Regions from separate parts of the Labrys sp. Lb11 genome, predicted to be linked through region 1. Evidence: riboswitches for the same ligand, from Rfam matches in the RefSeq annotation. Region 1 holds a riboswitch; the other holds the start of a gene.
What was found. Region 1 has a riboswitch for cobalamin ahead of bluB (5,6-dimethylbenzimidazole synthase). Riboswitches for the same ligand answer to the same signal wherever they lie in the genome.

Region 1 (7,363 bases):
CTCCGCCCGCCCGATCACCCACGTGCGCTGCGACGCCCATTCCGGAATTTCAACGTGACCGACATCACCGACCTCACCCTCTCCGGCATCCGCGACGGGCTGAAGGCCCGCAGCTTCACCTCGGTGGAGGCGACCGGCGCCTATCTCTCCGCCATGGAGAAGGCGCGTGGCCTCAATGCCTACGTGCTCGAGACCCCCGACGAGGCGCTGGCCATGGCCGCGGCGGCCGACGAGCGCCTGGCCAGAGGGGAGGGCGGCCCGCTCGAGGGCGTGCCGCTCGGCATCAAGGACCTGTTCGCGACGAAGGGCGTGCGCACCACCGCCTGCTCGCGCATCCTCGGCGACTTCAAGCCGCCCTACGAATCCACCGTCACCAGCCAGCTCTGGCGCGACGGCGCGGTGATGCTCGGCAAGATCAACAATGACGAGTTCGCCATGGGCTCGTCGAACGAAACCTCGGCCTTCGGTCCCGTGGTCTCGCCCTGGCTGCCGCCGAACTGGGACGGCGCCCAGGCCAGGGCGAAGCTCGGCAAGGGGGAGACCCGGGGCTTCCTGGTGCCGGGCGGTTCCTCCGGCGGCTCGGCCGCGGCGGTGGCGGCCGGGCTCTGCGCCGGCGCGACCGGTACCGATACCGGCGGCTCAATCCGCCAGCCAGCCGCCTTCACCGGCATCACCGGCATCAAGCCGACCTATGGCCGCTGCTCGCGCTGGGGCGTCGTCGCCTTCGCCTCCTCGCTCGACCAGGCCGGCCCCTTCGCCCGCACGGTGCGCGACTGTGCCGTCCTGCTGCGGTCCATGGCCGGGCCCGACGCCAAGGACACCACCTCGGTCGACGTGCCGGTGCCGGACTACGAGGCCTCGGTCGGCCGCTCGGTCAAGGGCATGGTCATCGGCATCCCGAAGGAATACCGCATCGACGGCCTGCCGGCCGAGATCGGCGCGCTGTGGCAGCGCGGCGTCGACTGGCTCAGGGCCGCCGGCGCCACCATCCGCGAGATCTCGCTGCCGCACACGAAATACGCCCTGCCGGCCTACTACATCGTCGCCCCGGCGGAAGCCTCGTCCAACCTCGCCCGCTATGACGGCGTGCGCTACGGCCTGCGCGTGCCCGGCCGCGACATCGTCGAGATGTACGAGAACACCCGCGCCGCCGGCTTCGGCGCCGAGGTCAAGCGCAGGGTGATGATCGGCACCTATGTGCTTTCGGCCGGCTACTACGACGCCTACTATGTCCGGGCGCAGAAGGTGCGGACGCTGATCAAGCGCGATTTCGAGCAGGCCTATGCCGCCGGCGTCGATGCGATCCTGACCCCGGCGACGCCCTCCGCCGCCTTCGGCATCGGCGAGAAGGCCGATGCCGATCCGGTGGAGATGTACCTCAACGACGTCTTCACCGTGACCGTGAACATGGCCGGCCTGCCCGGCCTGGCCGTGCCCGCGGGCCTGTCGGCCGACGGCCTGCCGCTCGGCCTGCAGCTGATCGGCCGGGCCTTCGACGAGGAGACCCTGTTCGCCCTCGGCGAGGTGATCGAGCAGGCGGCAGGGCCGCTGCCGCGGCCGAAGGCGTGGTGGGCGTGATGGGCGCCCTCCGGCAGGGCAGGGCGCGCCGCCGTGGCGGCTGAGCGCGCCGATACGCTGGCGGATCTGCGCCGGGAGATCGACCGGATCGATGGCGGCCTGGTCGCCCTGCTGGCCGAGCGCATGGGCATCGTCGAGCGGGTCATCGCCGTGAAGGCGCGCGAGAACCTGCCGGCGCTCATTCCCGATCGGGTGGAGGACGTGGTCGCCCATGTCCGCGGCCTGGCGCAGGCCCGGGGGCTGCCGCCGGATCTGGCCGAAGCCGTGTGGCGCAATCTGATCGACTGGATCTGCCGCTACGAGGCCGAGCATCTCGGCGAATAGGGCCGCCACCGGCTGCCATCGGGGCGGCTTGCCCGGCCCCCGGAACGCAACAGAGGCGAAACGCCGTGCGTTCCGCCTCTGGGCTTGCTTGAAAATTCGGGTCTGGTCCGGCCTTGACGGCCAACCGGCGTCAGGCGCCGCGGACCTCGCGCAGAGTGAGGATCCAGAGCGCCGAGGACCGGACTTCACACCGATGAGACACTGGATCACCTCCTTTCGCTGGTTGACGACGCCTCGAACGTGCCGGCGATTCTCTCGAATCGCAAGGGGGGCATCGCGCCGCATCCAAGGTCGCGCACGGCCTGTTGCACAGCAGCATCACATCTGGGCGCCGGCTTCGTGCCGGAGCAGGAGCAGGGACTGGCCCTTGTAGGCGGCCGGCGAGGCCACCCGATAGCCGCACCGCCGCGCCAGGCGGATCGAGCGCAGGTTCTCCGGGGCGATCAGGCAGGCGCTGCGCACCGGCCCGAAATACGCCTCGCCCCAGGCCAGCATCGCGTGCAGGGCCTCGGTCCCGAACCCCCGGCCCTGGGCCCAGGACGCCAGGATCCAGCCCGCTTCGGGGATGCCGTCGAGCGGCGGCTCGATCTCCCGCCGGAAATCGGCGAACCCGGCCTCGCCGACGAAGCGGCCGGATGCCGTCTCGACGATGGCCCAGTAGCCGTAGCCGAGCAAGGACCACAGTCCGGCATAGCGCAGGAGGCGTCCCCAGGCCTCTTCCCGGGTCAGAGGACGGCCGCCGATGTGGCGCGTGACCTCCGGATCCGCCCACAGCGCGGCCATGGCGTCGAAGTCGCCGATGCCGTGGCCGCGCAGGGTCAGGCGCTCGGTGGCGAGCGTGGGGATGCGATCGGGGCGGTCGGGGTGTGGGGGCATCGGGGGCATCCAGGCAAGGCAGGTTCTCGCGGACCTGCTTGCACGTGTGAGTCTGCGCAGCCTTGATTCTGCATTGAAAAATGCAAATCAAGCGTGGCGAAAGCCACGACAGGCTGCTTGCCCCCACAATGCCGGCTGGCGGGCGGATCGCAAGCGGCGCCTTGCCGGCGGGGCTGCACCTGCGCTATCGCTGCTGCGTCTGGTGCCCGCGCATGCGGGAGAATCGGGAACGCGGTGCCAATCCGCGACGTGCCCAACGCCGTGACGGGGACTGTTCCGGCAGGATGACGCCACTGGCCGCAGGGCCGGGAAGGCGCCGGAACGGGAGGATCCGGAGTCGGAAGACCGGCCAGACGGCAAGCTCTTTCCGCACGGACGGCGGAACGGGCGATCCGGCATGGTGGGGAGACCGATGCCCGAACCTGTTTCCGATCCGATCGACGCCGGTCTCGTCGCGGCCGGTCCGTTCAGCGAAGGCGAGCGCGCCGCGCTCTATCGGGCGATCGAGACGCGCCGCGACGTGCGCGGCCCGTTCCTGCCGCGGCCGATCCCCGGCGACGTCGTCCGGCGGCTGCTGGAGGCGGCGCATCATGCGCCGTCGGTCGGCCTGATGCAGCCGTGGAACTTCCTGCTCATCCGCTCGGAAGCGGTGAAGGAGGAGGTGCGCCGGGCGTTCGAGGCGGCCAACGCCGAGGCCGCCTCGCTGTTCACCGGCGAGCGCGCGGCGCTCTACCGCTCGCTGAAGCTGGAAGGCATCCGGGCCGCGCCGCTCAACATCTGCGTCACCTGCGACCGCTCCCGCGGCGGGCCGGCGGTGCTCGGCCGCACCCACAATCGCGACATGGATCTCCATTCCACCGCCTGCGCCGTGCAGAACCTCTGGCTGGCGGCCCGGGCCGAGGGCATCGGCGTCGGCTGGGTCTCGATCTTCGAGGAGGCGCGGATGCGGGCGATCCTGCGCATCCCCGCCGGCATCGTCATCGTCGCCTATCTCTGCGTCGGCTATGTCGACCGGCTCTACGAGCGGCCGGAGCTGGAGGCGAAGCGCTGGGCCCGGCGGCTGCCGCTCGATGAGCTGGTGTTCGAGGACGGCTGGGGGCAGGCGCCGGCGGCTGAAACTTGATAGGCAGCCCACGACCCTCTATTCGGAAGCCCAGCATTCGATCCCGCCGTCCGGAGCCCCGCCATGACCGCCGCCGTCGACCCCAAGAAGATCATCAAGGGCGCCACCGGCGACTGGGAACTGGTCATCGGCCTGGAGGTCCACGCCCAGGTCACCTCCGAGGCGAAGCTGTTTTCGGGCGCCTCCACCGGTTTCGGCGCCGAGCCCAACAGCCATGTCTCGCTGGTCGACGCTGCCATGCCCGGCATGCTGCCGGTGATCAACGAGGAATGCGTGCGCCAGGCGATCCGCACCGGCCTCGGCCTCAAGGCGCAGATCAACCACAGGTCGGTGTTCGACCGGAAGAACTACTTCTACCCGGATCTGCCGCAGGGCTACCAGATCAGCCAGTACAAGCAGCCGATCGTCGGCGAGGGCACCATTGTCGTCGAGGTGCCGGAGACGGGCGAGACGCTGACGGTCGGCATCGAGCGTCTGCACCTGGAGCAGGACGCCGGCAAGTCGCTGCACGACCAGCACCCCTCGATGTCCTTCGTCGACCTGAACCGTTCGGGCGTGGCGCTGATGGAGATCGTCTCCAAGCCGGACCTGCGCTCGTCCGACCAGGCGCGCGCCTATGTGACCAAGCTGCGCACCATCCTGCGCTATCTCGGCACCTGCGACGGCGACATGGACAAGGGCAACCTGCGCGCCGACGTCAACGTCTCCGTGCGCCGGCCGGGCGAGCCCTTCGGCACGCGCTGCGAGATCAAGAACGTCAACTCGATCCGCTTCATCGGCCAGGCGATCGAGACCGAGGCGCGCCGCCAGATCGCCATCCTCGAGGATGGCGGCGTCATCGAGCAGGAGACGCGCCTCTACGATCCCGGCAAGGGCGAGACGCGCTCCATGCGTTCGAAGGAGGAAGCGCACGACTATCGCTACTTCCCCGACCCCGACCTGTTGCCGCTCGAGTTCGACCAGGCCTATGTCGACGCGCTGGCCAAGGACCTGCCCGAACTTCCGGATGCCAAGAAGGCGCGCTTCATCGCCGATTACGGCCTGTCGCCCTATGACGCCGGCGTGCTGGTGGCCGAGCGCGAATCGGCTGACTTCTTCGAAGCCGTGGCCAGGGGCCGCGACGGCAAGGCGGCGGCCAACTGGGTGATCAACGAGCTGTTCGGCCGTCTGAACAAGGAAGGCAAGGACATCGCCTCTTCGCCGGTCTCGGCGGCGCAGCTCGGCGGCATCGTCGACCTGATCGGCGAAGGCACGATCTCCGGCAAGATCGCCAAGGACCTGTTCGAGATCGTCTGGAGCGAGGGCGGCGACCCGCGCACCCTGGTCGAGGCTCGCGGCATGAAGCAGGTCACCGACACCGGCGCGATCGAGGCGGCGGTCGATGCGGTGATCGCCGCCAACCCCGACAAGGTCGAGCAGGTGAAGGCGAAGCCCACCATGCTCGGCTGGTTCGTCGGCCAGGTCATGAAGCAGACGGGCGGCAAGGCGGCGCCGGGGGCCGTCAACGACCTGCTGAAGAGCAAGCTCGGCATCTGAGCCGCCTTCCCAATGACCCTTGCCCTCACCTTCCTGGGGTTTCCCGCCCGCCTCGACGGCGGGCGCGCACCCCGGATCGTGCTCTTCGGGGCCGGCCACGGCAGCACCTATCCCGCCAGGGACAGCAGCGGCTATGCCCTCGCGCCCGACGCCATCCGTGCCGCCAGCCAGGTCGACGCGGGCCTCGTCGAGCATTGGGACTTCGATCTCGACGGTCCCCTGTTCGACGGCAAGCCGCCTTCATGCGTCGATGTCGGCAATATTCCGACCGTGATGCATGACAATGCAGGGAATCGAGCCGGGATCGAGGAGAAGACGCGGGACGTGCTGGCATCGGGCGCCGTGCCGATCCTGCTCGGTGGCGATGATTCCGTTCCGATCCCCTTCCTCGCCGGCTTTGCCGACCACGGGCCGATCTGGATCCTGCAGATCGATGCCCATATCGACTGGCGCGACGAACTGCATGGCGAACGCCACGGCTATTCCAGCCCGATGCGCCGCGCCAGCGAGATGGGGCATGTCGCCGGCATCGTGCAGGTCGGCATGCGCGGGGTCGGCAGTGCGCGGCCGGCCGAGATCGAGGCGGCCCGGCGTCGCGGCAGCCGTTTCGTGACGGCCCGCGAGGTCCACGCGCACGGCGTCGAGGCCGCGCTCCGGCATGTTCCGGAGGGCGCGAAGGTCGTCGTCACCCTGGATTGCGACGGCCTCGATCCGGGCATCATGCCGGGCGTCGCGGCCCGGACGCCGGGCGGCCTCGGCTACACGCAGGCGATCGACCTGATCGCAGGCCTCGGCAGGCGCGCGCGGATCGCCGGTTTCGACCTCGTCGAGCTCTATCCTCCCGCGGACGTCGACGGCCTGTCGGCCCTCACGGCCGCGCGCCTCGTCGTCAATGCGATCGGCGCCGTCGTCCGGCAAAACTGAGGCAGAGCGTCCCGGTCCGACCGGCGGCGGCTTCCGCGGCTCCGGTGACGGCAAGCCGGCATCCGAGCCGCGTCCGGCCGAGGTCGCCGCCGCGACCTGCCGGCGGCGGGGCGAGGCCTGGCCGGATCCGTCATTCGACAATTGTCGATCTTTGCCGTTGCGCGGTCCCGCGCCTGCCCATATCTGCCCAGGTACCGAGCAACCGGAGCGCCGCCATGGCCAGCACCACGCCGATCGACGTCTATTTCTGGCCCACCCCCAACGGTCACAAGGTCACGATCTTCCTGGAGGAGGCCGGTCTGCCCTACACCGTCATTCCCGTGAACATCGGCACGGGCGACCAGTTCAAGCCCGGCTTCCTGGCCATCTCGCCCAACAACCGCATGCCGGCGATCGTCGATCACGACGGTCCGGACGGCCGGCCGATCTCGGTGTTCGAGTCCGGCGCGATCCTGCAATATCTCGGCCGCAAGACCGGCCGCTTCTATCCCGCCGAAGAGCGTGCGCGCGTCGAGGTCGAGCAATGGCTGTTCTGGCAGATGGGCGGCCTTGGTCCGATGGCGGGCCAGGCCAACCATTTCCGCATCTACGCGCCGGAGAAGGTGCCCTATGCGATCAATCGTTACACCAACGAGGTCAACCGCCTCTACGGCGTGATGAACCGACGCCTGGCCGACCGCGAGTTCCTGGCCGGCGACTATTCGATCGCCGACATGGCTTGCGTCGGCTGGGCCAGGGGCTGGGAGCGGCAGGGCCAGGACATCGCGGAGTTTCCGCATTTCAAGCGCTGGCTCGAGGCCGTGCTCGCCCGCCCGGCGGTGCAGCGCGGGCTCGCCGTGACCACGGAGGATGCCGGCAAGTCGGACCTGTCGAAGGACAAGGCGGCGCAGGCGATCCTGTTCGGGCAACGGGCGCGCTGACTACTTCACCCGCGACCAGCTCACCGACTTGCAGAACAGGCCGAGCACGCAGCCGGCCGTGGTGAGCGCATTGCCGGACAGG
Region 2 (7,363 bases), on a different contig from region 1:
GTCTTCGTGCGCGGCGACAAGGCCGTGAACTACGGCCAGGTCATGCAGGTCATGGGCAAGATCTCCGGTGCCGGCTTCAAGAAGGTCGCGCTGATCACCGATCCGGAGAGCTGAGGACGCGATGAAGGATTACGGGCTTCCCGTCTCGGCGGCGACGCACGTCCTGGTCCTGGCGGCGGCGCTGTTCGCCATGCCGGGGCCGGCGCCGCTGCCGCCTGCGGTGGAGAGCCTGCCGGTGGAGATCATGACGCCGGAGCAGTTCGACGCCCTGACCAAGGGCGAGAAGACCGCCAAGCCCCAGGAGAAGCCGCAGACCCGCGCCGACAAGGCCGCGGAGCCGACGCCGGTGGAGGAAAGCCGGGTCGAGACCGTCAAGCGCGAGGCCGTCGCCCAGCCGCCCGAGCGCCCGCCGCTGCCCGAGCCGAAGCCGGAGCAGATGGCCAAGCTCGAGCCGACGCCGCCGGTGCCCGAGCCGCCGCGGAAACCCGAGCCGAAGCCGCCGGAGCCGGTCGCCAAGACCGAGCCGCCGAAGCCGGCGCCCAAGGTCGAGCCGCCGAAACCCGAGCCGCCCAAGCCGGTGGCCAAGGCCGAGCCGCCGAAGCCTGAGCCGAAGAAGGTCGAGCCGCCCAAGCCCGAGCCCAAGCCGATCCCGAAGGCGGAGACGCAGAAGCTCGACGAGCTGGCGCTCAAGGCGGCTGAGCCGGACAAGCCGGTCGAGCAGGACAAGAAGCCCGAGCCGCCGAAGCCGGTCGAGAAGCCCGTGGAGAAGCCGGCCGAGAAGCCGAACAAGGTCGCCGAGGCCAAGGCGGCCGAGGCCAAGGCTGCGGAGCAGCTCGCCAAGCTGGCGGAGGCCGCGGCGAACGACCAGAAGGCCGCCGACGCCAAGCCGTCCAAGCCGGACGGTGCGTCGTCCAAGCAGCGGGAGTTCAACGCCGCCGACATCAGCAAGCTGCTGGCCGGCAAGCCCTCGTCCGCGCGGGCCGCCCTGAACAGCAAGGAAGCCCCGGCCCGGGCCGCCACTGCCGACGCGCGGACCTCGACCACCGCGGCCCTCGGCTCGCCGCGCGGCGCCGCGGTCAAGCTGTCGCTGTCGGAGCGCAACGCGCTGGTCGGCTCGATCAGGCAGCAGGTCGCGCCGTGCTGGAGCTCGCCGACCTTCGCCGCCGATCCGTCCAAGCTTTCCGTGCTGATCGAGGTCAATCTCAATCCGGACGGGACCCTGTCGGCCGCGCCGTCGGTCCTCAAATATCCGCAGGCTGGCGGCTCGGGCGCCGCGGTCGCCGGGGCGGCGATCCGCGCCATCCAGCGCTGCGTCACCGACTCCAAGCCGCTCAGGCTTCCGGCCAATCTCTACGAGGGCTGGAAGAACCTCGAGATCAACTTCAATCCGGCCGAGATGGAGGCGGGTGGCTGATGGCCGGAGTCGGAGGCAGTCCGGCAGGAGCGCATGACGCGCCGGCTTTCGTCGGCGCGGCGGCCGCCACATCGGCCTGCCGGACGGGCGAGGCCCCGAAGGTCGGGACGGCCGATCGCGCCAGCCCGGCCGCGGCGATCCGCCGGCATGTCGCGCCTTGCCGGACGCCCGAGGCACCGTCGGGGCGCAGCACCCGGCTTGCCGTCGTCGTCGGCGCGAGGCTGAACCGGGACCGCACGCCGGCGGAGAAGCCTCGAGCCCTCGAATATCCGGTCGGCGCCACGAGCGCCGCCGCGGCCCTGCGCGCCGTGCAGCGCTGCGTCACCCCCGAGCGCCCGCTCAAGCTTCCGCCCGATCTCTCCGAATCCCGGGAAGAGATCGAATTGGAATTCGCCACCTGATGAGCGGCTGATGGCAGCCCGCGACAGCCACCCGAGCCCGAGCCGATGACCACCTTGCTGATCCCCACCCGCCGCACCGTCCTCGCCGGCCTTGCCGCCACCGCCGCCCTCGGCCTCGGCCCACGCGCCCGGGCCCAGGAGAGCGGGCGCCTGCATGTCGACATCACCGGCGGCAGCGTCCAGCCGATCCCGATCGCGGTCACCGACTTCATCGCGGCCGACAAGTCGGGCACGGACATTTCCGGCGTGATCACCAACAATCTGCGGCGCTCCGGCCTGTTCCAGCCGGTGGACCGGAAGGCGTTCATCGAGCAGATCACCAATCCGGACTCGCCGCCGCGCTTCCAGGACTGGCGGGTGATCAATGCCCAGGCCCTGGTCGCCGGCCGGGTGTCGAAGGAGGGCGACGGCCGGCTCAGGGCGCAGTTCCGGCTGTGGGACATCGTCGCCGGCAAGCAGGTCGAGGGGCAGCAATATTTCGGCAATCCCGGCGACTGGCGGCGCATCGCCCACATCATCTCCGACGCCGTCTTCAAGGCGATGACCGGCGAGCAGGGCTGCTTCGACACGCGCATCGTCTATGTCGACGAGACCGGCTCCAAGGAGGCCCGGCGCAAGCGCCTCGCCATCATGGACCAGGACGGCGCCAATGTGCGCTACCTCACCCGCGGCGACGACCTGGTGCTGACGCCGCGCTTCTCGCCCACCAGCCAGGAAGTGACCTACATGTCCTTCGGGCAGGCCGACCCGCGCGTCTACCTGCTCAACCTGGAGACCGGCCAGCGCGAGATGGTCGGCAACTTCCCCGGCATGACCTTCTCGCCGCGCTTCTCGCCGGACGGCCGGCGGGTGATCATGAGCCTGGAGAACAACGGCACGGCCAATATCCAGGTGATGGACCTGCAGTCGCGCGCCGTGCAGCAGCTGACCAGCGATTCCTCCATCGACACCGCGCCGAGCTATTCGCCGGACGGCTCGCAGATCGTGTTCGAGTCCGACCGCGGCGGCAACCAGCAGATCTATGTGATGGGCGCCGACGGCTCGAATCCCCAGCGCATATCCTACGGCGCAGGGCGCTATTCCACCCCGGTGTGGTCGCCGCGCGGCGACCTGATCGCCTTCACCCGGCAGGCCGCCGGCAAGTTCGCCATCGGCGTGATGAAGCCGGACGGCCGCGGCGAGCGCGTCCTCACCGAGGGCTACCACAATGAGGGGCCGACCTGGGCCCCGAACGGCCTCTACCTCATGTTCTTCCGCGACCTCGGCCAGGGGCCGCAGCTATGGCAGGTCTCGATCATGGGCTTCCCCGAGCAGCGGGTGCCGACGCCGGGCTTCGGCTCCGACCCGGCCTGGTCGCCGCTGCTGACGCGGTAGGCGCGCGAGACGTCCCGGCGCCGCCGCGGCGGCGCGTCCGCGGCCCGCCGGAGGTCGCGTTTGCCACTGCAAAGCGTCGCTTTCGCATCGACGGGCGCAGGGCGTTCGTGGTTACATCGCCGCGTTCAAGGTGCCCGCCGGCAATGCGCCGGCGGGATAATTGGGAAGCCGGTGTGATGCCGGCGCTGCCCCCGCAACGGTAGCGAAGCGTTGCGTCCCGACGACGACCACTGGGCCATGGGCCCGGGAAGGTGTCGGGACAGTCCGTCAGGACCGCTTCGGAGCCCGGAAACCAGCCTTGAACCCGAGATACTCGACTGATCGCGGTGGGCGGTCAGGGGGCAAGCATGCGCCGGGCAGGCTCTGCGCCCGGCGGCATTTCGTGTCTCCGCCACCGCCGTGCTCGGTCCCTTGCGAGGACAGGACATGGATACGCGCCACGAGATGCTCAGGCTGATCCGCCAGCGGCGGGATGGGTTCAGCCTGGAGCAGCCTTTCTATATCGACCCCGAGTTCCACAAGCTCGACATGGAGCTGATCTGGTACCGCGACTGGCTGTTCGTCGGCCATGACTGCGAGGTCGCCCGCCCCGGCAGCTATTTCACCGTGCAGGTCGGCGACTATCCCGTCGTGGTGGTCCGCGACCGCGAGCGGCGGATCCGCGCCTTCCACAATTCCTGCCGCCACCGCGGCAGCCGCGTGTGCACCGGCACCCGCGGCACCTCGGCCCGGCTGGTCTGCCCCTATCACCAATGGACCTACGACCTCGACGGCAAGCTCCTGTTCGCCCGGCAGATGGCCGAGGGCTTCGACAAGGGCGAGTTCGGCCTCAAGCCCGTGGCCTGCGAGAATGTCGGCGGCTACATCTTCATCTGCCTCGCCCGCGAGCCGATGGACTTCGCGCCGTTCCGCACGCTGATGGAGCCCTATTTCGCGCCGCACGCCCTGGCCGATGCCAAGGTCGCGCATGAGAGCACGATCGTCGAGAAGGGCAACTGGAAGCTGGTCTGGGAGAACAACCGCGAGTGCTATCATTGCGCGGCCAATCATCCCGAGCTGTGCAAGACCTTCCCGGAGACACCGGCGGTGACCGGCGTCAGCGGCGCCGAGAGCGATCCGGAGATGCTGGAGCACTGGCGCCGGTGCGAGGAGGCCGGGCTGCCCTCGCGCTTCAGCATCGATCCGGCCGGCCAGTACCGCGCCACGCGGGCGCCGCTGCTGCGCGACGCGGTCAGCTACACCGCCACCGGCCGCCCGGCCGTGCGCCGCCGCCTCATCGACGGGGTGCGGGAGGACCGCATCGGCACGCTGATGCTCTATCACTACCCGACTACCTGGAACCATGTGCTGGGCGACCATGCCGTGACCTTCCGGGTGCTGCCGCTCAGCGCCACCGAGACGGCGGTCACCACCAAGTGGCTGGTGCACAAGGACGCGGTCGAGGGCGTCGACTACGATCTGCAGGAGCTGATCCACGTCTGGACCGAGACCAATGACGAGGATCGCCGGATCGTCGAGGAGAACGCGTTCGGCATCCGCTCGCCGGCCTACGAGCCCGGTCCCTATTCGGAGCTGCACGAGGGCGGCGTCATCCAGTTCGTCGACTGGTATGCGCGCTTCATGGAGCCGCGCCTCGCCGAGGGCGGCAAGCCCGCTCTGCGCAGCGTCGCGTGAGAAGGGGATGGCGGTGAACGCGATGACCGACATGCATCTCCTGCGCCCTCTCGACGAGATGGCGCCGTGGAACGACCGGCTGCAGGCGCTGGAGGTGATCGGTGTCGCCGACGAGGCGCCGGCGGTGAAGACCTTCACCTTCCGCTCGGATGCGCGAACCTGGTTCCGCTACAAGCCGGGGCAGTTCATCACGCTGGAACTGCCCACCGCCGAGGGGCCGCTGATGCGCACCTACACGCTGTCGTCCTCGCCGTCGCGGCCCTTCTCGATCGCCGTCACCGTCAAGGCCCAGCCTGGCAGCATCGGTACCCGCTGGATGTTCGACAATCTCCGGCCGGGCGCGCGCCTGCGGGCCTTCGGGCCGGCGGGCGACTTCACCCACCAGGGCCGCCCGGCGGGAAAGTACCTGTTCATCTCCGCCGGCTCCGGCGTCACGCCGATGATGTCGATGCTGCGCTGGCTGAGCGACTGCGCGCCGGAGGCGGACGTCGCCTTCGTCAATTGCGCCCGACGGCCGGAGGAGATCATCTTCCGGCGCGAGCTGGAGTGGCTCGGCGGCCGCATGCCGGGCCTCGCCCTGGCCTTCCTGGTCGAGGAACGGTCGGGCGGAGAGGGCTGGGCCGGCCATGTCGGACGCATCGACGCGGCCCGGCTGCCGCTGCTGTCGCCGGACTTCTGCGAGCGCACGGTGTTCTGCTGCGGGCCGGACCCGTTCATGCGGGCCGTGCGCGGCATGCTCGAGGCGGCCGGCCTCGACATGGCCGCCTACCACCAGGAGAGCTTCGGTACGCCCGCGGCCGAGCCCGCCCCTGCCGAAGCGCCGCAGCCGGCGGCCGGCGAGACCCTGGCGGTCCACTTTGCCGGGTCGGGCGTGGAGGCCCGCTGCGGCACCGGGCAGACGGTGCTGCAGGCGGCCCGCGCCAATGGCGTGCGCATTCCCGCCGCCTGCGAGTCCGGCCTGTGCGGCACCTGCCGGGTGAGGAAGATCGCGGGCGAGGTCGAGATGGCCCACAATGGCGGCATCCTCGACGACGACATCGCCGAGGGCTACATCCTGGCCTGCTGCTCGCGGCCGCTCACGGCGCTGGAGGTCGAGGCGTGACGGCGGCGCCCTCCTGCCGCGTCGCCTCGCGCCTGGCGTGCTCGCCGGCATAGCGCTGGGCGAGCCAGGCGCAGGCCATCAGCTGGATCTGGTGGAACAGCATCAGCGGCAGCACGATGGCGCCGATGTTCTGGCCGGCGAAGATGACGTTGGCCATGGGCACGCCGCTGGCCAGGCTCTTCTTCGAGCCGCAGAAGACGATGGCGATCTCGTCCTCGCGCGAGAAGCCGAGGCGGCGGCTGCCCCAGGTGGTGAGGCCGAGCACGGCGGCCAGCAGCGCGGCGTCGACGAGAGCCATGCCGCCGAGCGCGGCGAGCGAGAACTGGTGCCAGAGGCCGGTCGCCACCGCTTCGCTGAAGGCGAGATAGACCACCATCAGGATCGAGCCGCGGTCGACCAGGCTCAGCACCTTGCGGTGGCGGCGGACGAAGTCTCCGACCAGCGGCTGCACGAGCTGACCGAGCACGAAGGGCAGCAGCAACTGGGCCAGGATGGTCAGCAGCACGTCGGAGGAGAAGCCGACACCCTGGGTGTGGAACAGGAGGCCGACCAGGGCCGGCGTCAGGAAGATGCCGAGGATGTTGGAGAGCGAGGCGGCGCAGACCGCGGCCGGCACGTTGCCGTGCGCCATCGAGGTGAAGGCGATGGAGGACTGCACGGTCGAGGGCAGCAGGCAGAGGTAGAGGATGCCGGCGGTCAGCGCCGGCGTGAGCAGCCCCGGCAGGGTCCAGTTGATCAGGAGGCCGAGCACCGGGAACAGGCCGTAGGTGCAGGCCAGGATCGTCAGGTGCAGCCGCCAATGCGTGGCGCCGGCGATCACCGTGTCGCGCGACAGCCGGGCGCCGTGCAGGAAGAACAGCAGCGCGATCGCAAGGTCGGTGGCGATGCCGAAGGCGTGGGCGGCCCGGCCCTGGACGGGCAGCAGGCTGGCGAGCAGCACGGCGCCGACGATGGCGACGGTGAAGGGATCGAGCCGGAGACGGGAGAACAAGGCAAACCTGCGGGGACGGGACGGGCCCGCCGAACCCTAATGGGTTGGGCGGGCGGAGGGAAGGCCGGTCCGGGCGCGCCGTCCCTCTCTCCGCCCCGTCCACGTGCCCTGGAGCAAAGCGCGTTTCGGTGGAAACGCGCTTTGCTCTAACTCTTTGTTTCGAGACGTATTTGCGGCTTGACGCGATTCCGTCAAATCGCAAAGCGCTTTAGCCGGCGAGGCCGAAGGCGTGCGGACGCAGGAGGCCGGCGGTGTCGCCGCCGGCCGTGGCGCGGAAGTGCCGCGCTTCGCCGGAAGCGGTGAAGACGCTGCCGCCAAGGAAGCGCAGGCCGATCGGCTTGCCGATCTCGCTGAGGCGGGCGGCCGGCAAATCCGCCTCGATCACCGTGCGCTGGGCGCCGAGCGCC

Region 2: linked by a shared signal. The riboswitch ahead of AC27L4_RS25895 (aromatic ring-hydroxylating oxygenase subunit alpha) and the one ahead of bluB (5,6-dimethylbenzimidazole synthase) in region 1 are both predicted to bind cobalamin.

The regions. Positions count from the first base shown of each region.
Region 1 is NZ_BAAJOT010000005.1:394,135-401,497, forward strand. It holds gene gatA (Asp-tRNA(Asn)/Glu-tRNA(Gln) amidotransferase subunit GatA) at 55-1,578, shown strand; gene AC27L4_RS20445 (chorismate mutase) at 1,612-1,902, shown strand; gene AC27L4_RS20450 (GNAT family N-acetyltransferase) at 2,221-2,778, opposite strand; cobalamin riboswitch at 2,962-3,146, shown strand; gene bluB (5,6-dimethylbenzimidazole synthase) at 3,191-3,901, shown strand; gene gatB (Asp-tRNA(Asn)/Glu-tRNA(Gln) amidotransferase subunit GatB) at 3,965-5,437, shown strand; gene AC27L4_RS20465 (agmatinase) at 5,450-6,361, shown strand; gene AC27L4_RS20470 (glutathione S-transferase N-terminal domain-containing protein) at 6,577-7,281, shown strand; gene AC27L4_RS20475 (DUF2147 domain-containing protein) at 7,282-7,363, opposite strand, start outside.
Region 2 is NZ_BAAJOT010000007.1:177,207-184,569, reverse strand. It holds gene tolR (protein TolR) at 1-114, shown strand, start outside; gene AC27L4_RS25910 (hypothetical protein) at 122-1,414, shown strand; gene AC27L4_RS25905 (hypothetical protein) at 1,414-1,815, shown strand; gene tolB (Tol-Pal system beta propeller repeat protein TolB) at 1,861-3,189, shown strand; cobalamin riboswitch at 3,301-3,504, shown strand; gene AC27L4_RS25895 (aromatic ring-hydroxylating oxygenase subunit alpha) at 3,616-4,863, shown strand; gene AC27L4_RS25890 (FAD-binding oxidoreductase) at 4,886-5,965, shown strand; gene AC27L4_RS25885 (bile acid:sodium symporter family protein) at 5,940-6,956, opposite strand; gene AC27L4_RS25880 (sulfate/molybdate ABC transporter ATP-binding protein) at 7,165-7,363, opposite strand, start outside.